2 regions of the Streptomyces sp. AN091965 genome follow, and region 2 is predicted to be linked to the other one. Evidence: riboswitches for the same ligand, from Rfam matches in the RefSeq annotation. Region 2 holds a riboswitch; the other holds the start of a gene.

Region 1 (11,063 bases), 1.6 Mb from region 2:
CGCCGGAATGATCGAGACGCCCGCGCCGTCGGGCGTCGCGGTCTGGAGGCCCTGCTCGAAACGCACGTCGTCGTCATTGACGTACACGTTCACGAAGCGGCGCAGCTTGCCCTGGTCGTCCAGGACGCGGGCGCCGATCCCGGCGTGGTTCCTCTCCAGGTCGGTGATGACCTCGGCGAGGGTGGCGCCCTCGGCGCTCACCTCGGCCTGCCCGCCGGTGTACGTACGAAGGATGGTCGGGATGCGAACGTTGACGCTCATACTCTTCACCTCGGTAGTTCAGACAGGGCGCCCCGTTCAGGAGCGCCCCGCTCAAGGGCGCCCCCGAAGGGGCGCGGGGCCATGTCAATATGCGGCTCCGCCGCGCGGGCGCGACCAGCCACGACGGATCCGCTGAAGGCATTCAGCCCGCGAGCCCCGCGGCGCGGAACGCGTCCAGGCTGGGCCGGATCGTCGCGGTCGCCTGAGACGTCGCGGCCACCGCGTCGAGGGTCTTCAGGCCGTCACCGGTGTTGAGGACGACCGTGGTGAGGGAGGTGTCGAGGAGCCCTTCCTCGATCAGCTTGCGCGTGACCCCGACGGTCACGCCACCCGCGGTCTCCGCGAAGATGCCCTCCGTACGGGCGAGGAGCTTGATCGCGTCGACGACCTGCTCGTCGGTCACGTCCTCCACCGCGCCGCCCGTGCGCCGGGCGATGTCGAGCACGTACGGACCGTCGGCCGGGTTGCCGATGGCGAGGGACTTGGCGATGGTGTTCGGCTTCTGCGGGCGGACGACGTCGTGGCCCGCCTTGAAGGCGGCGGAGACCGGCGAGCAGCCCTCCGCCTGGGCGCCGAAGATCTTGTACGGCTTGTCCGCGACCAGGCCGAGCTTGATCAGCTCCTTCAGACCCTTGTCGATCTTCGTGAGCTGCGATCCTGAGGCGATGGGGATCACGAGCTGGTCCGGCAGTTCCCAGCCGAGCTGCTCGCAGATCTCGTACGCGAGGGTCTTGGAGCCCTCGCCGTAGTACGGCCGCAGGTTCACGTTGACGAAGCCCCAGCCCTCGCCGAGCGGGTCGCCGATGAGCTCGGAGCAGAAGCGGTTCACGTCGTCGTAGTTGCCCTCGATGCCGACGAGCTCGCCGCCGTAGACCGCGGCCATGACGACCTTGCCCTGCTCCAGGTCGTGCGGGATGAACACGCAGGAGCGGAAGCCCGCGCGGGCGGCGGCGGCGCCGACGGCCCCGGCGAGGTTGCCCGTGGAGGAGCAGGAGAGCGTGGTGAAGCCGAAGGCGCGCGCGGCCTCCAGGGCCTGCGCGACGACGCGGTCCTTGAAGGAGTGCGTGGGGTTGCCGGAGTCGTCCTTGACGAACAACTTGCCCTGTTCGACACCCAGTTCACGGGCCAGGTTGTCGGCCTTGACGAGCTGGGTCCAGCCGGGGTTCAGATTGGGCTTGTCCGCGACGTCGGCCGGGACGGGCAGCAGCGGGGCGTACCGCCAGATGTTGGCCGGGCCCGACTCGATCCTGGCGCGGAGCGCCTCGGGGTCGCCGACGGGGAGGTCGTAGGCGACTTCGAGCGGGCCGAAACACTCGGCGCAGGCGAAGATCGGTCCGAGCGGGAAGACGGTGCCGCACTCGCGGCAGGAGAGACCCGAGGCGGGTCCCAGGTCGACGGTGGCGTCCGCGGTGCCCGCGGGGGACGTGGTGTCGACGGTCTGCACAGCCATGGAGGCGAGGCCCTTTCTCCTCATCTTCCTCGCGGCGCATCTCGCCACGAGACGGAATTGGCACCTTCCCGAGCCGGGAGCCTCGCGGTGCGCCGATGGCGCTACGAGACCGGCTGGAGGGTTGCCGGGGCTTCAACGGGCCGTATCCCTCTGCCCCTCTGGATGAGCGGTATTCGGTTGTTGTACGCGGTGTGCCTGTGGCACCCGTGACGGACGGCGACCCCCGACATGCGACGGTCACCGGCCTTGTTCAAGACTGTAACCGACGGCCAGGACAGTTGAGATAGTCGTCCGAACCGCGAGATGGATCACATACGGCCACCAACGGGAGGAACCCGCGTGCTGGAAGAGGTCGAGCGCTGGCTGAGCAGGCGTTCCTGGTCCGTGACCGACCGCCCGCTGGACCGTCTCACCGCCGCGAAGCGGGCCTCGGGCACCACGGTCAGCGTCGTGCTGCCCGCCCTCGACGAGGAGCGGACGGTCGGGGAGATCGTCGCGGAGATCCGCCGCGAGCTGGTCGAGAAGATCCCCCTGGTCGACGAGCTCGTGGTGGTGGACTCCGGCTCGCGGGATCGCACCGCGGAGGTGGCGCGCGCCGCGGGCGCCCGGGTCGTGCGCCGGGACGACATCCTGCCGCGCGTCCCGGCGGTGCCCGGCAAGGGCGAGGTCCTGTGGCGGTCGCTCCTGGTCACGCACGGTGACGTGATCGCGTTCGTGGACGCCGACCTGAAGGAGTTCTCCGCGGACTTCGTGACCGGCATCGTGGGCCCGCTGCTCACCGAGCCGGACGTGCACTTCGTGAAGGCGATGTACGACCGCCCGCTGACGGTGCTCGACGGCCCGGGCGCCCCCGGCGACCCCGACGGCGAGGGCCCCGGCGCCACGGCGGGCCAGGGCGGCCGCGTCACCGAGCTGATGGCGCGACCCCTGCTCAACATGCACTGGCCCCAGCTCGCGGGGTTCGTCCAGCCCCTCGGCGGCGAGTACGCGGCCCGCAGGTCGCTCCTGGAGCGCCTGCCGTTCCCGGTCGGGTACGGGGTGGAGCTCGGGCTGCTCGTGGACGCGCTGCACACCGTCGGACTGGACGCGCTCGCGCAGGTCGACGTCGGGGTGCGCAAGCACCGGCACCAGGACGGGCAGGCCCTCGGCAGGATGGCCGCGTCGATCTACCGCACGGCGCAGCTGCGGCTCGCCCGCGCCCATCTCGTACGCCCCGAGCTGACGCAGTTCGTCCGGGGCGCGTCCGGCTTCGAGCCGCGCACGTATCCGGTGGACACGGAGGAGCGGCCGCCGATGACGGAGATCGAGGAGTACGAGGCGCGGCGCGTGGCTTGAGCGGTGCGGCCGCGCGGGGCTCTTCGCCGGTCTTCAGCTGCGGGCCGTCCGGGGCTGGTCGCGCCCACGCGGCGGAGCCGCACAGTCACACAGCCCCGCGCCCCTCTGGGGCGTTGCCCCCCACGTCGAGTCGGCCAAGTGAGGGGCCACTCGCACGGGTGCGCGTTTACGCGCACCCGGCTCGGGCTAGGTTCGCCAACATGGTCTCCCCTCACGCCGCCGCCCGGGTCCTCGTCGCGTCCAACCGCGGCCCCGTCTCGTACGCCGTCGGGGACGACGGCGAGCTGACCGCTAGCCGCGGCGGCGGCGGGCTCGTCTCCGGGCTCAGCGCCATCGGCGACGAGGCGGACGCGCTGTGGGTGTGCTCCGCGCTCGGCGACGGCGACCGCGAGGCGGTGCGGCGCGGGGTCTCCGAGCCCGGCGTGCGCATGCTCGACATCGACGCGAAGACCCACGCGGCGGCGTACAACGGCATCGCGAACTCGGTGCTCTGGTTCGTGCACCACATGCTGTACCAGACGCCCCTGGAGCCGGAGTTCGGCCCGGAGTTCCGCGCCCAGTGGGCCGCCTTCGAGCAGTACAACGAGGCCTTCGCGGAGGCGCTCGCCGAAAGCGCGGCGCCCGGCGCGGCGGTCCTCGTGCAGGACTACCACCTCGCGCTCGTCCCGGGGATGCTCCGCGAGCTCCGCGAGGACCTGCGGATCGGGCACTTCTCGCACACCCCGTGGGCGCCCGTCGACTACTTCCGGATGCTGCCCGACGACATCGCCGAGCAGCTGCTGCGCGGCATGCTGGGCGCGGACCGGCTCGGCTTCCTCACCGGGCGGTGGGCGGACGCGTTCACGGAGTGCTGCGTGCGGCTGCTCGGCGGCACGTCGGGGACGCGGGTCGGGGTGCACGGGCTCGGCGCGGACGCGGACTTCCTGCGGGAGCGGTCGCGGCGCGCGGACGTCGAGGAGCGCCTTGTGACGCTGCGCGAGCAGGTGGGCGCGGGCCGGAAGGTCATCGTCCGCGTGGACCGCACCGAGCTGTCGAAGAACATCGTCCGGGGCCTGCGGGCGTACGAGCTGCTGCTCGACGAGCACCCCGAGTGGCACGAGCGCGTGGTGCACGTCGCGTTCGCCTATCCCTCGCGGCAGGACCTCGCGGTCTACCGCGCCTACACGGCGGAGGTCTCCCGCGTCGCCGAGGGCATCAACGCCCGCTTCGGCACGGCCGGTTGGACGCCGGTGGTGCTGCACGTCAAGGACGACTTCGCCCGCTCCCTCGCCGCGTACAGGATCGCCGACGTGGCCCTGGTCAACCCCATCCGGGACGGCATGAACCTGGTCGCCAAGGAGGTCCCCGTCGTCTCCGACGAGGGCTGCGCGCTCGTCCTGTCCCGGGAGGCCGGGGCCTACGAGGAGCTCGGCGAGGACGCGTTCGCGGTGAACCCGTACGACGTGACGGGGACGGCCGCCGCGCTCCACGAGGCCCTGCTCCTGCCCGCGGCGGAGCGGGCCGAACGCACCAAACGCCTGGCGGTCGCGGCCACGGCCCTCCCCCCGGCCCGCTGGTTCCTGGACCAGCTGGCGGCGCTGGAGGCGTAGGCCCTCAGGCAAGGGCCGCGGTCAGCCGGGCCAAGAGCCCGACCACCCCGGCAGGGCCGTCGACCACCAGGTCGGCGCGCGACGCGAGCTCCGCGACCTCCGCGCTGCCGCTGCACACAAGGAGCCCCCGCACTCCCCCGTCCGCCCGCAGCTTGTCCACGGCACCGAACGCGGGCAGGTCCCCGAGGTCGTCCCCCGCGTAGAGGACCGACTCGGCGCCCACTTCGCGTACGTACTCGACGAGGGCCACGCCCTTGTCCACGCCGGGCGGCCGCAGCTCCAGGACCATCCGGCCGGGCTCGACGATCAGCCCGTGGCGGGCGGCGAGCTCACCGAGGGGGCCGCGCAGGGCCTCGAAGGCGGCCTGGGGGTCCTCGGCCCGGCGCGTGTGCACCGCGACGGCCCGGCCCTTCTCCTCGATCCAGGTGCCCTGCCAGGCCCCGATCGCGTCGAGGAAGCCGGGCAGCTCGGCGCGGACGGCGGCGACGCCGGGGTGCGGCTCGGCCGCGCGCACGGTGCCGGTGACGGCGTCCCAGCGCTCCGCGCCGTAGTGCCCGAGCACGACGAGGTGCTCCAGGCCGGGGACGCCCGCGAAGCCGCCGTAGCGCACGGCCACGCCCGCGGGGCGGCCGGTGACGACCGCAACGGAGCGGACCCTCGGGGCGAGGGCGGCGAGCGCGGGGACGGCGTCCGGGTGGGCCCGGGCCCGTTCGGGGTCCGGCACGATCGCCGCGAGCGTGCCGTCGAAGTCCAGGGCGATCACGGCGCGTTCGGGGCGGGCCAGGATCGCGGCGAGGCCGTCGCGGCCCGCGGGGGTCAGTGGCTCGTACGGGGAGTGCGTGCGGTCGTCGCCCATGGGACCGACCCTAGCGTCAGCGCTCCGCGCGGCGTGCGGCGCGTACCCGTCGCAGCCGGTTCACGGTGACCGGGTCGTGGGCCAGGGCGCGCTCGTCGTCGAGCAGGGCGTTGAGGAGCTGGTAGTAGCGGACCGGGGCGAGGCCCAGGTCCTCGCGGATGGCCCGCTCCTTGGCGCCGGGGCCGCTCCAGTTGCGCCGCTCCAGGGCCAGCACGGCCCTGGCCTGCGCGGACAGGCCGCCCTCGGCCCCGGAGGGCTCGGGCACGGGAGGCTCGGCCTCAGGCACACCGTTCACCCGGCCCACGCTAGCTCGCGTTCTCCTCCGCCGCCGCCTTCGCGTCGAGCTGGCTCAGGATCGCCTGCGGGTCGCCGTTCGGGTCGACGGTCTTGCCGATGTACTTCTTGATCTGCACGGACACCTGGGCCCAGGACGTCTTGCCGACGGGGTACAGCTGGGAGGCGGGCAGCTCCTCCAGGAAGCCGCCGAGCTTCTTCGCGTCCGCCTTGTCGTCGGCCATCTCCTGGGACGCCGACGTGGTCACCGGCAGCAGGTCGTACTCGCGCGAGAACTCCAGGACGTTGTCCTTCGAGTACGCGAAGTCGAGGAACTCGCGGATCTCCTTGCGGTGGCCGTTCTCCTTGAAGGCCATCATCCAGTCGGCGACGCCCATCGTGGACTGGGCCTTGCCGTTGACGCCGGGCATGGGGACCATGCCGTACTTCAGGTGCTTCTTGGCGGCCATCTGCATCAGCGTCGGGTGGCCGTTGAGCATGCCGACCTCGCCGCGCGTGAAGGCGGCGAAGGCCTCGGCGCGGTTGAGCTTGCCGGGCGGCGTCGGCCCGGTCAGGCCCTTGCCGACCAGCTCGTTCTTCAGCCACGTGAACGTGTTGACGTTCTGCTTGGAGTCGAAGTCGTACGAGCCGACGTTGTCGGTGTAGCCGCCGCCCCCGCTGAGCAGCCACTGGTACGTCTCGGCCTGCGCCTCCTCCGGGCCGAGCGGCAGCGCGTAGGGGATCTTCACGCCGCGCGCCTTGAGCTTCTTCGCGGCGGCCTGGAGCTCGCTCCAGCTCTCCGGCGGGGTGACCCCGGCGTTCTTGAAGAGCTTCTCGTTGAAGAACAGCAGGCGCGTGGACGCGGCGAACGGCATGCCGTACTGGACGCGGTTGAAGACGCCCGCCTTCGCCAGCGGCGCGAGGAAGTCGGCCTGGGTGGGGATGGAGAGCACGTCGTCGGCGCTGTACAGCTTGTCCTGCGCCGCGTAGTCCGCGTAGGCGCCGATCTGCGCGAGGTCGGGGGCCTCGCCGTCCGCGACCATCTCCTTGACCTTGCGGTCGACGTCCGTCCAGGAGTACACGGTCACGTCGACCTTGATGCCCGGGTGCTCGTCCTCGAACTTCTCGGCCAGCTCGCCCCAGTACTTCTTGGAGCTGTTCGCCGTCGAGTCGCCGTAGTCGGCCGCCACGAGCTTGAGGGTCACATCGCCCGATCCGCCCGATTCGCCGCATCCGGCGAGCAGCGCCGCCATGCTCAGTGCGGCCACCGCCGCCGTAAGGCCTGTCACGCGCCGCTGCACCGCTTTTTCCCACCCTTGCCGAGACTTACCGGAACGCGAGTCTCCCCCGCGTCGACACACCAGGTCTACACCACCCCAGTATCGCTTCTGCAACGGCGGTCACCCATTGCCCGGCCGGTCGCCCTGCTGCTAAGCACTGCTCGGGGCGCCGTCCCCACGGCGCCCGGCACAACTCCCGCACCGGCAAGGAGCCTTGGCACATGTCGCGTACCGCAAATGAGATAGCCACCCAGCCCGACTGCTGGCGGCGGGCCGCCGGGAGCGCCGCGGCCTTCTCCGGACTGCCGGAGCCGGGCGAGCGGATCGCCGTGACCGGCTGCGGCACCTCGTGGTTCATGGCCCTCGCGTACGCGGCGCTGCGGGAGGCCGCGGGGCAGGGCGAGACGGACGCGTTCGCGGCGTCGGAGTTCCCCGCGGGGCGGCGCTACGACCGGGTCGTGGCGATCACCCGCTCCGGTACGACGACGGAGGTGCTCGACCTGCTCGGGCGGGTGCGGGGCGGCGTGCCGACGCTGGCCCTGACCGCCGACCCGAAGACGCCGGTCATGGCCGCCGCCGACGCGGTGGCCGTCCTGGACTGGGCGGACGAGGAGTCCGTCGTGCAGACCCGGTTCGCGACCACGGCGCTCGCCTTCCTGCGGGCCGGGCTCGGCGCGGTCCCGGGCGTCAAGCCGGTCGCCGAGGCCGCGGCGGACGCCGAGCGCACCGTCGCCGAGCCGCTGCCGGAGGCCGTGGTCGCCGCGGAGCAGTGGACGTTCCTCGGCCGCGGCTGGACGTACGGGCTCGCCCTGGAGGCCGGCCTGAAGATGCGGGAGGCCGCGGGCGCGTGGACGGAGGCGTACCCGGCCATGGAGTACCGGCACGGGCCGATCTCCATCACCGCGCCGGGCCGGGTGGCGTGGATGTTCGGGGCGCTGCCGGAGGGCCTCGCGCAGGACGTGGCCCGCGTCGGCGGCACCCTCGTCGCGCGGGACGACGTCGACCCCCTGGCTGACCTGGTCCGCGCCCAGCGCCTGGCCGTGCGGCTGGCCGAGGACCGGGGCCAGGACCCCGACCGGCCGCGCAACCTGACCCGGAGCGTCGTCCTCAAGTAGCGGGACCCGGGACGGGGACGGTGCGCACACTGGACTAGACCTCTTGTGGGGTCACACGCGACACTGTCCCCGTGAGACATGTCATCGCCCTGGACGTGGGCGGCACCGGAATGAAGGCCGCCCTGGTCGGGGCGGACGGCACGCTGCTGCACGAGGCGCGCCGCCCCACCGGCCGTGAGCGCGGCGCGAACGCCGTGGTCGAGTCGATCCTGGACTTCGCCGCGGAGCTGCGCGCCCACGGCGTGGCCCACCTCGGCGAGCCCGCCGCCGCGGTGGGCGTCGCGGTCCCCGGCATCGTCGACGCCGAGCGCGGCCTCGCCGTGTACGCGGCGAACCTCGGCTGGACCGACGTACCGCTGCGCGACCTGATCAGCGCCCGCCTCGGGGGCGTCCCCGTGGCGCTCGGCCACGACGTGCGCACCGGCGGCCTCGCCGAGGGCCGTCTCGGCGCGGGCCGGGGCACGGCGCGCTTCCTGTTCGTGCCGCTCGGCACCGGCATCGCGGGCGCCATCGGCATCAACGGCGTCATCGAGCCAGGCGCGCACGGCTCGGCGGGCGAGATCGGCCACATCGTCGTGCGGCCCGGCGGCCCGCCCTGCGGCTGCGGCCAGCGCGGCTGTCTGGAGCGGCTCGCCTCGGCGTCCGCCGTGAGCAAGGCGTGGGCCGAGGCGAGCGGCGACCCGGCGGCGGACGCCGCGGACTGCGCCAAGGCGGTGCGCTCCGGCGACCCGCGCGCGATCGAGGTCTGGCAGCACGCCGTGGACGCCCTCGCCGACGGCCTGTTGACGGCCCTCACCCTCCTGGACCCCGACACGCTGATCGTCGGGGGCGGACTCGCGGAGGCCGGGGACACGCTGTTCACGCCGCTGCGCCAGGCGGTGGCGGACCGCGTGGTGCAGTTCCAGACGCTGCCCGGGATCGTCCCCGCGGCACTCGGCGACGCCGCCGGCTGCCTGGGCGCGGGCCTGCTCGCCTGGGACCTGCTCACGCCGGAGGGCTCCCGTACCGATACATCCACCACCACCCCCACCGACGCACCCCCGGAGGTATCCACCTGATGGCCACTAGCAAGGTTCTCGCCGGTGCCCGGGTGGTCCTGCCCACCGGGACCGTGGACGGCGGCCGCGTCATCGTGGACGGCTCGCGCATCGTGGGGAGCGCTCCCGCGGACGCCGAGACGATCGACCTGACCGGCCACTGGCTCGTGCCCGGCTTCGTGGACATGCACAACCACGGCGGCGGCGGCGCGTCCTTCACCAACGGCACGGTCGACGACATCCTGCACGGCGTCCACACGCACCGCCTGCACGGCACGACCACCCTCGTCGCCTCCACGGTCACCGGCGAGATGGACGCCCTGGCGCAGCGCGCGGGCCTGCTCAGCGAGCTGGCCGAGCAGGGCGAGATCGCGGGCGTCCACTTCGAGGGCCCGTTCATCTCGCCGTGCCGCAAGGGCGCGCACAGCGAGTCCCTGCTGCGCCACCCGGACCCGGCGGAGGTCCGCAAGCTGCTCGACGCGGCCCGCGGCCAGGCCAAGATGGTCACCCTCGCCACCGAACTGCCCGGCGGCATCGACTCCGTGCGCCTGCTCGCCGAGCACGGCGTGATCGCCGCGATCGGCCACACCGACGCCACGTACGAGCAGACGGCGGCGGCCGTCGACGCGGGCGCCACCGTGGCCACCCACCTGTACAACGCGATGCCGGGGCTCGGCCACCGCGCGCCGGGGCCCATCGCCGCGCTCCTGGAGGACGAGCGGGTCACCGTCGAGCTGATCGATGACGGCACGCACCTGCACCCGGCCGCCTTCCAGCTGGCGTTCCACCGCGCGGGCGCCGACCGCGTCGCGCTCATCACGGACGCGATGGACGCGGCGGGCTTCGGCGACGGCACGTACCACCTCGGCCCGCTGGAGGTCGTGGTGTCGGAGGGCGTCGCGCGGCTCGCCGAGGGCGGCGCCATCGCGGGTTCTACTCTGACTCTGGATAGAGCGTTCTACCGCGCGGTGACAGTGGACGGGCTGCCCGTCGAGGACGTCGTCACCGCGATCTCCGTGACCCCGGCGAAGGTGCTCGGCCTCTACGACCGGGTCGGCTCCCTGGAGCCCGGCAAGGACGCCGACCTCGTCGTCCTGGACGCGGACTTCGCGCTCAAGGGCGTGCTCCGCAAGGGCGAGTGGATCATCGACCCGCGCTGAGGCGCGCGCGGCCGCGCGTGAACCGGTCGCAGTGAGGCGGTTGGCCCCGAGGTCTGGGCCAACCGCCTTCTTTTTGGCATGATCAGGCCCCGAAAGCCGTCAACAGGGGGCGCGGAGCCGCGTCGTAGAGAACGGGCCGCACGCGGAAGGCGCGTCCTGGATCCGGGGACTCGGGGGTGAAGCAGTGATCGTCACGGTCACGCTCAACGCCGCCCTCGACCTCACCTATCGCGTCCCGGCCCTCATGCCCCACACCACCCACCGCGTCACCGAGGTGACCGAACGCGCGGGCGGCAAGGGCGTGAACGTGGCACGGGTGCTCGCCGCGCTCGGCCACACCGTGACGGTGACCGGCTTCGCGGGCGGCCCCACCGGGCGCACCCTGCGCGACCACCTCACGCGCACCCCCGGCCTCGTGGACGCGCTGCGCCCCGTCGAGGGCCCGACCCGCCGCACCCTCGCCGTCGTGGACGCCCGCACCGGCGACACCACCCAGCTCAACGAGCCGGGCCCGGCCGTGTCGCCCGCCGAGTGGTCCGGATTCCTCACCGCGTACCAGGAGTTGGTGGGGGGCGGCGACGTCACCGCGGTGGCCCTGTGCGGCAGCCTGCCGCCCGGCGTCCCGGTCGGCGCGTACGCCCTCCTGGTGCGGGCGGCGCGCGCCGCCCGCGTGCCCGTGCTGCTCGACACCAGCGGCGAACCGCTGC
Region 2 (11,063 bases):
GCATGTTCGTGCACATGATGCGCGTGTTCTTCACGGGTGCGTTCCGCAAGCCGCGTGAGGTCAACTGGCTGTTCGGCTTCCTGCTGTTCGTCCTCGGCATGTTCACCGGCTTCACCGGTTACTCGCTGCCCGACGACCTGCTCTCCGGCACCGGTGTCCGCTTCATGCAGGGTGCGGTCCTGTCCGTGCCGATCGTGGGCACGTACCTGTCGATGTTCCTCTTCGGCGGGGAGTTCCCCGGCGGCGACTTCGTCGCGCGGTTCTACTCGGTGCACATCCTGCTGCTGCCGGGCATCATGCTCGGCCTCGTGGTGGCGCACCTGATCCTGGTCTTCTACCACAAGCACACGCAGTTCGCGGGCCCCGGCAAGAGCAACAAGAACGTCGTCGGCATGCCGCTGCTCCCGGTCTACATGGCCAAGGCCGGAGGCTTCTTCTTCCTGGTCTTCGGTGTCATCGCGGCCGTCGCGGCGATCGCCTCGATCAACCCGATCTGGGCGATCGGCCCGTACCGCCCGGACCAGGTGTCCACCGGCGCCCAGCCCGACTGGTACATGGGCTTCGCCGAGGGTCTGATCCGTGTCATGCCGGGCTGGGAGATCAACCTCTGGGGCCACACGCTGGTCCTGGGCGTGTTCATCCCGCTGGTCATCTTCCCGCTGGTCCTCGCGGCCATCGCCGTGTACCCGTTCATCGAGTCCTGGGTCACCGGCGACAAGCGCGAGCACCACATCCTGGACCGCCCGCGCAACGCCCCGACGCGGACCGCGTTCGGCGTCGCCTGGGTCACCGCGTACATGATCATGCTGGTCGGTGGTGGAAACGACCTGTGGGCCACGCACTTCCACCTGTCGATCAACGCCATCACCTGGTTCGTCCGGATCTTCTTCTTCGTCGGACCGGTCATCGCGTTCGTCGTCACCAAGCGGATCTGCCTGGGCCTCCAGCGCCGCGACAAGGACAAGGTGCTGCACGGGCGCGAGTCCGGCATCATCAAGCGCCTGCCGCACGGTGAGTTCATCGAGGTGCACGAGCCCCTCGACCAGGACCAGCTGCACACCCTCACGGCGCACGAGCAGTACAAGCCGCTCGAGATCGGCCCGACGGTCGACGAGAACGGCGTCGAGCGCAAGGTGACGGGCTCGCAGAAGCTGCGGGCGAAGCTGTCCAAGGGCATGTACGGCGAGGACGGCCAGATCCCGAAGCCGACGGTCGACGAGTACAAGGAGATCACGAGCGGCCACGGCCACCACTGACCCCTAGGTCCCCGACCGTTGCAGGTCGCCACGGCAAGAGCCCCGTCCAGCACCTGGACGGGGCTCTTCGCCGTCCCCGGGCTGGATAGGGTGGGGGCACCCCCAGGGGCGGGGACGCGCCCCCTCGACGTACGCAGACGAACACACAGGAGCGGCCATGAGCGCTGTGACCCCCGCAGGAGGCGACACCGCGGCGGCCCGTTCCTGGCCCGACGTGCTGAACGGACTGCTCGACGGCCGCGACCAGAGCGCCGACGACACGGCCTGGGCGATGGACCGCATCATGCGCGGCGAGGCGACCGACGCGCAGATCGCGGGCTTCGCCGTCGCGCTGCGCGCCAAGGGGGAGACCGTCGAGGAGATCTCCGGTCTCGTCCGCGCCATGTACGCGCACGCGCACGTCATCGACGTACCCGGACCGAGCGTCGACATCGTCGGCACCGGCGGCGACGGCGCCAAGACCGTCAACATCTCCACCATGTCCGCGATCGTCGTCGCCGGGACCGGCGCGAAGGTCGTCAAGCACGGCAACCGGGCGGCCTCCAGCGCGTCCGGCGCCTCCGACGTCCTGGAGAAGCTCGGCGTCAATCTGGAGCTGACGCCGCAACGGGTGCGCGAGGTCGCGGACGAGGCCGGGATCACCTTCTGCTTCGCGGTGAAGTTCCACCCGGCGCTGCGCCACGTGGCCCCCGCGCGGCGCGAGCTGGGCATCCGCACCACGTTCAACTTCCTCGGCCCGCTGACCAACCCGGCGAAGGTCCGGGCCCAGGCCACCGGTGTCGCGGACGCGCGGATGGCGCCGATCCTCGCGGGCGTGCTGGCCGAGCGCGGCTCCTCCGCGCTGGTCTTCCGCGGCGACGACGGCCTGGACGAGCTGACCACCACGGCCACCTCCCGGGTGTGGGTGGTGCGCGACGGCGGCGTCCGCGAGGAGGCCTTCGACCCGCGGGACGTCGGCGTCGACCTGGTGCCCGTCGAGGCCCTCCGGGGCGCCGACGCCTCGTACAACGCGGAGGTCGCACGGCGGCTCCTGGACGGCGAGACCGGCCCCGTGCGGGACGCGGTGCTGCTGAACGCCGCGGCGGCCCTGGTCGCCCTGGAGCCGGGCGAGGGCCCGCTCGCGGAGGGGATCCGCGCGGGGATGGCGCGGGCGGCCGAGTCGATCGACTCCGGGGCGGCACGGTCCGCCCTCGCGCGCTGGGTGACGGCCAGCAACCGCTGACCGCGAGCCGCGTGTGGCGCACACCGCAGTCCGGATCCTGGACTGCGGTGTTGCGCTTGCAAGATCGTGTGGCAAGATGCTGCGCAGGTCATGAGTGACAGCGACTACGGCCCCGGCCCGCTGTCCGGCAACCCTCCGTCCGTGGCGGGGTGCCCCGGGTGAAGACCAGGCGGTGAACAGCAAGGTTCACCGCAAGCGCGGACCCCTCGCGTCACCAGGGGTCCTGGTCGTCGAGGGAGCAGTCTCGTGAGCCAGCGAATGCGATAGGGCCGAAGGCCCCGTTCTCCGTACCCCCTTCTTCCTTCTCCTGTGCCGTTGACCGGTCGCGTTGTCGCGTCGACCGCTGTCCGCACAGTGATCTCGCCTGCCTCTCACGGGAGTTCGCCATGCCTGCCTCCACCGCTGCCACCGCCGCCGTCGCCCCCGCTGTCGCCGCCACCGACTCCGAGTCCGCCGACCCCTGCTGCGCCGAGCCGCTGCCCGTGCTCGGCCGTGACGTGACGGTGCCCCTCGTCACCGGCGGCGAGGTGACGTACGCGGCCCTCGACTACGCGGCGAGCGCCCCGGCGCTGCAGCGGGTGTGGGACGACGTGGCCGCGTACGCGCCGTACTACGGCAGCGTGCACCGCGGCGCCGGGTACCTGTCGCAGCTGTCGACCGACCTGTTCGAGAACTCCCGCAGGACGGTGGCCGAGTTCCTCGGCTGCCGCGAGGGCGACCAGGTGGTCTTCACCCGGTCCACGACGGACTCGCTGAACCTGCTCGCCGCCGTCCTGCCCGCCGACTGCCAGGTCTTCGTCTTCGAGACCGAGCACCACGCCTCCCTGCTTCCGTGGCGCGACGCGCGCGTCACGTATCTGAACGCCCCCCGGACGCCCGGCGAGGCGGTGCGCACCCTGGAGCGCGCCCTCGCCGACCGGGACCCCTACGGGCCCGCCCTGGTGTGCGTGACCGGTGCCTCGAACGTCACCGGGGAGCTGTGGCCGGTGCGTGAGCTGGCCGCCGCCGCGCACGCCCACGGCGCCCGCATCGTCCTCGACGCCGCGCAGCTCGCGCCCCACCACCCCGTGGACATCGCGGAGTTGGACGTCGACTGGATCGCCTTCTCCGGGCACAAGCTGTACGCGCCCTTCGGCTCCGGGGTGCTCGCCGGGCGGGCCGACTGGCTGGGCGCGGCCGAGCCCTACCTCGCCGGCGGCGGTGCCTCGCGCACGGTGACGCGGCGTGCCGACGGGGGAGTGGACGTCGAGTGGCACGACACCGCCGCTCGGCACGAGGCGGGCTCGCCGAACGTCATCGGCGCCTACTCCATCGCCGCCGCCTGCAAGGCCCTGACCGAGGCCGGGTTCGACTCCCTGGTCGCGCGGGAGCGGCAGCTCATCCAGAAGGTGCGCGAGGGGCTCGCCGGGGTGCCCGAGGTGCGGGTGCTCTCGCTGTTCGGGGACGACGCGCCCCGGGTCGGGGTCATCTCCTTCGTGGTCGACGGCTGGAACAGCTCGCACTTCGCGGCCGCGCTGTCCGCCGAGTACGGCATCGGCGTGCGCGACGGCCTGTTCTGCGCGCACCCGCTGGTACGCACGCTCCTCGGCAGCGCCCCGGACGAGCCCGGCGAGTGCGGCGCCCCGGAGGCCGCCCCCGGCGAGCGGTCGCTGAACGCGATCCGCGTGAGCTTCGGCGCGGGCACCCCGGACGAGCACGTCGAGCGGTTCGTACGGGCCGTCAAGGAGCTGGTCAGCGACGGTGCGCGGTGGAGCTACCGCACCGAGGACGGGCGCTGCGTGCCCGACACCGACACCGGCACGGGCATCGGCACCGACGCCGCGGCCACCGCTGCCTGACCCGGCAGGCGCGAGCCGAGCAGGATCATCCGCAGGGCCCGCTCGGTGGCGTCGGTGAGGAATTCGCCGCCCCGGCCGAGCGCCTCGGTGAGCGTGACGGGGGCGGGCAGGATCGCGCTGTAGGCGTCCACGCCCGCCGCCCGCACCAGGTGCGCCCCGTCGCCGATGGTGCCCGCGAGGGCGAGCACCGGGCGGCCGAACCGCTTGGCACGGCGGGCCACTTCGGCCGGGACCTTGCCGCGCGGCGTCTGCCGGTCGAGGGCGCCCTCGGCGGTGACGACCAGGTCGGCGCGGGCCAGCCTGGCGTCCAGGTCGAGGTGGTCGAGGAGCACGTCGAAGCGGGGCAGGAGCCGGGCGCCGAGCGCGGCGAGGCCCGCGCCGAGGCCGCCGGACGCGCCGGTGCCGGGGCCGTGGAACAGATCGGCGCCGGCCTTCAGGTCGCGGGTGAGGACGTACGCCCAGCGCTCCAGGCCCGCGGCGAGCTCCTCGACCTGGGCCGGGGTCGCGCCCTTCTGCGGGCCGAAGACGCGGGCCACGCCCTGCTCGCCGCACAGGACGTTGTGCTGGTTGCAGGCGACGAGCAGCTCGGCCTCGGCGAGGCGCGGGTCGGCGGCGGAGGCGTCGACGTGGTGCAGCCGCGGCAGCTCCCGGCCGCCCTGCGGCAGTTCCCAGCCGTCGGCGTCCAGGAGCCGGACGCCGAGGGCCTGGAGGGCGCCCGCGCCGCCGTCCGAGGTGCCCGAGTCGCCGCAGCCCACCAGGATGCGGCGGGCGCCCGTGTCGAGCGCGGCGCGGATCAGCTCGCCCACGCCGTACGTCGTGGTGGCGCCGGGGTCGCGCAGCTCGCGCGGCACCAGGCGCAGGCCCGCGGCGGCCGCCATCTCCACCACGGCGGTGCCCGAGTCGAGGAGCGCGAAGTGGGTGCCGATGCGCTCGCCGAGCGGGCCGGTGGCGGGCAGCGCGACCAGCCGCCCGCCCGCGGCCGCGGCGAGCGCCTGGGCGGTGCCCTCGCCGCCGTCGACGAGCGGGATCAGGTCGACCCCGGCGTCGGGCAGGACGCGCCGGACGCCCTGTGCGATGGCCTCGGCCGCGGACTGGGCGGACAGGGACTCCTTGAAGCCGCTGGGGGCGATGGCGACACGACGGAGCGAGGACGGTGCGGGGGGCGTGTGCGGCATGGGGCGTACTCCTTGAGGGCGAGGGGCGGGGCTCAGCGGCTGACGGGCACGCCGAGCAGCGGCCACACCGCGAGGGCGAACAGCAGGACGAGCGCGGCCGTGAGCGGGGCCAGGACGGCGGAAAGCCGCAGCAGGTCGCGCGGGGTGTAGGTGGGGGTGCCGGGGATTTCGGCGAAGAGGGTGACCGGCTTCGCGGAGGCGGGCAGGGTGTGGCAGAAGCCCGCGGCGGCCGTGGACGCGAGGGCCGCGGCGACCGGGTTCACGCCCGCGCCGACGGCGGCGGCCACGACCAGCGGCACGAGGACCGACGAGCGGGCCGAGCGGGACTGCAGGACCAGATGGGCCGCCGTGCTGACCGCGACGACGACGGCGAGGAAGAGCCAGGGCGGCGCGTCGACGGGAAGCCCCGCCACGAGCCACGTCGCCGCGCCCGAGTCGGCGAGCGCCACGCCCATCGCCATCGTCGCGGCCATGAAGAGCAGCAGCGACCACGGCACGGTCTTCAGGGCGTCCTTGAGGCGGACGGTGCCGAGCGCGGGCGAGGCCGCCACGACCGCGCCGATCAGCGCGACCACGGCGGGCGGGACCCGGTGCAGCGGCTCGCTGCACCACAGCGCGACCACCGTGGCGAGCAGCAGCGCGCAGCGCGTCTCCGCGGGCTCCCAGGGTCCGGTCACGGGGCGGTCGCTGTGCGCCTGGATGTCCTCGGCGGCGATCGCGACCGGCCCCTCGCGGTCCGCCCGGCGCGTGGTCGTCAGGAGCACGGCCTCGGCGGCGAGGTGGGACGAGACGATCGCGAGCGGCAGGCCGAGCAGCAGCCACTTCGTGAAGCCGATCTCCTGGCCGGTGCTCTCCCACAGGACGGACACCGTGATCAGATGCGCGCCCGCCCCGATCAGGGTCGCGACCGCCGACAGCAGGATGACGGTCGGGAAGAGCAGCGCCAGCATCACGACCAGGCGCCCGCGGTCGGCGAGGACCTTGGAGAGGGCCAGGAAGACGGGCAGCGCGAGCGCGGCCCGGCCGGAGGTGGCGGGCACCGCGAACGCCGTGACGACGAGCGCGGCGGTCGTCAGGTGCGTCAGCTGCCGCACGCTGCGCGCCCCGCTGACCAGGAACGCCGCCGCACGCCCCGCGAGCCCGCTGCGCGCCACGGCGGCGGCGAGCACGAACGCGCAGATCAGCAGCCACACGGTTTCGTCCCCGAGGGTGCCGAAGAGGGTGTCGCTGCTGATCACGCCGGTGGCGGTGAGGGCGAGCCCCGCGCCGAGCGCGATGTACGTGTCGTCGACGGGCGTGCCGATCCAGGCGCAGGTGGCGAGCGCGAACACGGCGAGCGTGAGCCGGGCGTCGCCGCTCAGCCCCGCGAAGGTGCCGGGGACGGCGAGGAGCGCGCACAGGCTCAGGGCCAGGCACAGGAGGATCAGTTGCCGCGGTGTCGCTGTCACGCGTTCAGCGTCGCGGGGCGCGGTGAGCCCCCAATGAGCCGCACATGAAGGAAACTTCACCGAGCGCGCCCCGCCCTCGGCGCGGGCGCGCCGGTGGCACCGCTCAGGCGGGCAGGCGGTAGCCCATCCCGCGCACCGTCTCCAGACGCTCCGCGCCCAGCTTCTTGCGCAGCGCCCGTACGTAGACGTCCACGATGTTGGACCCGGGGTCGAAGTCGTAGCCCCACACGTGGGACAGGATCTGTTCGCGGGCGAGCACCTGCCCCGGGTGCCTCAGGAACAGCTCCAGGAGCACGAACTCACGGGCCGTCAGGTCCACCGTGCGCTCGCCGGAGCGGGCCCTGCGGGTGCGCAGGTCGAGGGAGAGCGTGCCCGACCTGAGGACCGTCACCTCCGGCGCGCGCGCCGCCGTGCGCAGCCTGAGGCGCACCCGGGCGAGGAGTTCCTCGAAGCGGAACGGTTTGGTCATCCAGTCGTCGGCGCCGCCCTCAAGACCGGCCACCGTGTCCCGCACGGAGTCCCGGGCGGTGAGCACGATGACCGGCACCGTCACCCGGGCCTCGCGCAGTTCGCGCAGCACGGTGAAGCCGTCGCGGCCGGGCAGGCCGATGTCCAGGACGACCAGGTCGAAGCCGCCGGTGAGGGCGTACTCGTAGGCCGCGTCGCCGTCGCCGACCACGGTGGTGGTGAAGCCGTTGGCGCGCAGGCCCTTCTCGACGAAGGAGGCGATGCGTTCCTCGTCCTCGACGATGAGGATGCGGTTCACGTGCGTACCTCTTCCAGGGGGCGTACGAGGTCCAGGGTGAGGGCGAAGGTGGCGCCGCCGCCCTCGGTGGCGCCGAGGCCCACCCGGCCGCCGTGGGCCTCGGCGATCGCGCGGACGATGGCCAGGCCGAGGCCAGCGCCGCTGGTGCGGGCGCCGCGCCGGGACGTGCCGCGCCGGAAGCGCTCGAAGATGACGTCGGCGTCCTGGGCCTGGACGCCGGGGCCGCTGTCGGCCACGTACAGCTCGATGTGCGGGCCCGTGATGCGGGAGCCCACGCGGATGCGTTCGCCGCGGGTGGTGTGCTGCACGGCGTTCTGCGCGAGCTGGACCATGGCCTGGGTGATGCGCTGCGGGTCGAGGACGGCCTCGCGGTCGGCGACCTCGGCCAGCTCCCAGTGGCGCTCGCCCAGCGTGCGGGCCTTCACGAAGACGTCGGCGGTGAGCTCGGCGAGCCGCACCGGCTCCGGGGTGATGAAGTCCGGGCGCTCGGCCTTGGCGAGCAGCAGCAGGTCCTCGACGATGCGGCTCATCCGGTCCAGTTCGTCGGTGACCAGGCGCACGGTCTCCTCGCGCTCGGCCGGATCGTCGCCCATGAGCTCCAGATGGCCGCGGACGATGGTGATCGGGGTGCGCAGCTCGTGCCCGGCGTCGTCGACGAACTCGCGCTGCGCGGCGAAGGCCCGCTCCAGGCGGTCCAGCATGCCGTTGAACGTCTCGGCGAGCGCGGCGACGTCGTCGCGTCCGCGCACCGGGATGCGCCGGGTCAGGTCCTGCTCGGTGAGCTGGGCGGCGGCGGTGCGCACCAGGCGGACCGGCTTGAGGATGCGCCCGGCCACGACCCAGCCGATGCCGGTCGTGAGCAGCAGCGCGACGCCGGAGATGGCGAGGAGGATGCGGAACACGTCGTCCGCCTTGGCCTGTTCGGCGCCCGGGTGGAAGGCGACGACGAAGGCGGCCTCGGGCTCGCCGCCGTGCGGGGCGACCTCGACCTTGGCCCAGCGCAGCTCGCCGGACGCCCGGTCGAGGGTGCCGGTGGAGCCCTTCGCCGCGAAGATCTGGCGGCGGGCGTCGGGGTCGCGGTGCAGCGGGTGCGCGACGGACAGCTCACGGGCCTGGGTGAGCTGGGCGGGGCCCTGGCCGGAGCGGTGGACGAGCCCGATCAGCTCCTCGCCCGGGTCGGCGTACTGCCGCTCCAGGAAGACTTCGAGGAGGCGGCGCGGGTCGGTGAAGCCCGCGCCGGTCTCCGGGTCGACGCCCCCGTCCACGAAGTGCGTGAACTCCCCGGTCTCCTGGGTGAGCAGCCGGTTCACCCGGTGGTCGACGTCGCGCAGCAGGATCGAGCGGGTGGTCGCTGCGACCGCGGCGAACGCGACCGCCATCACCACGAGCAGCCACAGCAGGATGCGGACGCGCGCCGAGATGCGGCGCCGCACGGTCCCGCGGGAGTCGCCGTCCCGGGAGCCGGGGGAGCCGGAGGGCTGATGCGCGTCGCGGGGGTCGCGCGGGCCGGGGGAGGCACGCGGGTCAGCCGTCGTCGCCCGGCCCGTCGTCGTCGGTGTCGTCGGCATCGTCTCCCGGCCGTCCGGGTCCGCCGGATCCGGAGCCCCGGTCGTCGTCATCGTCATCCGTGTCCCCCGCGCCGCCCTTGCCGTTCCCGCTCTGCTCGGAGCTCTCGCTGACCGGAGGCCGGTCGACGACCTGGTCGCTGGGGGTGGGCTCCGGCCCGGTGGGCGTGCCCGACGGGGAGCCGCTCTCCAGCTCCACCTTGGGCGGGACCTTCGGCTCGGCGGGGGAGTCCGTCAGGGCGTAGCTGGTCGCGGCGATGCCGAGGGGGATCGCCACGACGGCCGCGAGGGCCGCCATGCGGTGGGAGAAGACCATGGCAGCGAGCGTGCGGGGCGTACCGCGTCATCTGGATGAGCCGGGGATGAAGAAACCCTCATCCGGTGCGGTGCGCCGCTAGGAGTCGAGGCCGATCGCGAACGCGGCCTCCAGGTCGTGCTGCGAGTACGTGCGGAAGGCGACGTGCGTGTCCGTCCCCTCGACGCCCGGGATCTTGCTGATCCGGCCGGGGATGACGTCGGCCAGGTCGTCGTGGCGGGCCACCCGGACCATGGCGATCAGGTCGTACGTGCCCGTCACCGAGAAGACCTCGCTGACGCAGTCGAGGGCGGCGATCGACTCGGCGATCTCCGGGATCCGGTCGACGCTGGTCTTGATGAGCACGATCGCGGTGATCACGGCTGGCTGTCTCCCTCGGTGGCCGTTCCTGAGGCTTTCACTCTAGTCCCCCGCCGACAGCACCCCCAGGCGTAGACAAACCCGAGCGAAAAGCCCACGAGGTGCGCCAGATAGGCCACACCGGGCCCCTGTCGCTGCTGCCCCGCCGCCACCCACTGCAGCGCCACCCAGAACGGCAGCACCACCCAGGCCGGGAACCGCAGCGGCAGGAAGAACAGGAACGGGAAGAGGCTGGTGACGCGCGCCTTCGGGAAGAGATGGAGAAAGGCGCCGAGCACGGCGGAGATCGCCCCGGACGCACCGACGAGGGTCTGCCCGGACCCCGCGTGCGCGACGGCGTAGCCGAACAGGGCGAGACAGCCGCAGCACACGGCGAAGAGCGCGTACTGGAGGTGGCCCATGCGTTCCTCGACCATCACGCCGAACACGTACAAGAACAGCATGTTGCCCAGGAGGTGCAGCCAGCTGCCGTGCACGAAGAGGGCCGTCAGGGGGGTGAGAGCGGCTCGGGGCTTGCCGCTGAGGAGTTCGACGGGTACCACCCCCCAGCGTTCGAAGTAGGCCTGCTGGGCGGCGATGAGCCGGTCGCCCGTGCCGTACGAGGGGTTGAGTCCGGACAGCGGGGACAGGACGAAGACGACGCAGCAGACGGCGATCAGCGCGCACGTCACCGGGGCGGTCGGGCGCCTGAGCGCGCGGACCGCCGCCACGCCCCACGTGTTGATCATGCACAGAGCATGGCGTAAGCGAGCCAAACGGTACAGACCGCCTCGCCCGGGTGGTTGTGGGTACGGGACGGGCAGCCTCCGCAGGTGCACGCGGTGGTCCTTACGCAGGCCTTAGGGTTACGGGAAATACGCATCACGGCCTCCCGAAGGAAAGCGAACGTCACGATGACGGTTCCCCTGCCGACCGACACCACCCGATGGCGCTGCACGCTCTGCGGCAACCTCACGCGGTTCGATGTGACCCGCTCCTCGAAGGTCGTCGAATATGTGCACCTCGACCTGGCCGGAGAGCCGAACGTCGAGGAACGCGAGGTGGTCAGTGAGACCATCGAGTCGGTCCGCTGCCGCTGGTGCAACGCGGTGGACCAGGTGGAACTCGTGGACAGGCC

Evidence for each region. A riboswitch is a leader RNA that binds a small molecule or an ion and turns the genes downstream of it on or off. The one in region 2 is predicted to bind S-adenosylmethionine.
Region 1: another riboswitch for S-adenosylmethionine. It lies ahead of thrC (threonine synthase); the one in region 2 lies ahead of MQV74_RS12565 (aminotransferase class V-fold PLP-dependent enzyme).

Annotation. Positions count from the first base shown of each region.
Region 1 covers NZ_JALDMY010000001.1:4,641,825-4,652,887, forward strand. Annotated here, with positions in the region: gene MQV74_RS19455 (MoaD/ThiS family protein) at 1-261, opposite strand, end outside; gene thrC (threonine synthase) at 404-1,735, opposite strand; SAM riboswitch class I at 1,729-1,880, opposite strand; gene MQV74_RS19465 (glucosyl-3-phosphoglycerate synthase) at 2,051-3,046, shown strand; gene MQV74_RS19470 (alpha,alpha-trehalose-phosphate synthase (UDP-forming)) at 3,247-4,635, shown strand; gene otsB (trehalose-phosphatase) at 4,640-5,491, opposite strand; gene MQV74_RS19480 (DUF3263 domain-containing protein) at 5,508-5,756, opposite strand; gene MQV74_RS19485 (extracellular solute-binding protein) at 5,797-7,065, opposite strand; gene MQV74_RS19490 (SIS domain-containing protein) at 7,266-8,159, shown strand; gene MQV74_RS19495 (ROK family protein) at 8,231-9,217, shown strand; gene nagA (N-acetylglucosamine-6-phosphate deacetylase) at 9,217-10,356, shown strand; gene MQV74_RS19505 (1-phosphofructokinase family hexose kinase) at 10,541-11,063, shown strand, end outside.
Region 2 covers NZ_JALDMY010000001.1:3,009,600-3,020,662, reverse strand. Annotated here, with positions in the region: gene qcrB (cytochrome bc1 complex cytochrome b subunit) at 1-1,256, shown strand, start outside; gene trpD (anthranilate phosphoribosyltransferase) at 1,414-2,478, shown strand; SAM riboswitch class IV at 2,565-2,682, shown strand; gene MQV74_RS12565 (aminotransferase class V-fold PLP-dependent enzyme) at 2,865-4,316, shown strand; gene MQV74_RS12560 (glycerate kinase family protein) at 4,232-5,491, opposite strand; gene MQV74_RS12555 (SLC13 family permease) at 5,524-6,939, opposite strand; gene MQV74_RS12550 (response regulator transcription factor) at 7,043-7,705, opposite strand; gene MQV74_RS12545 (sensor histidine kinase) at 7,702-9,084, opposite strand; gene MQV74_RS12540 (small secreted hydrophilic protein) at 9,230-9,586, opposite strand; gene MQV74_RS12535 (Lrp/AsnC family transcriptional regulator) at 9,665-9,946, opposite strand; gene MQV74_RS12530 (rhomboid family intramembrane serine protease) at 9,943-10,674, opposite strand; gene MQV74_RS12525 (hypothetical protein) at 10,840-11,063, shown strand, end outside.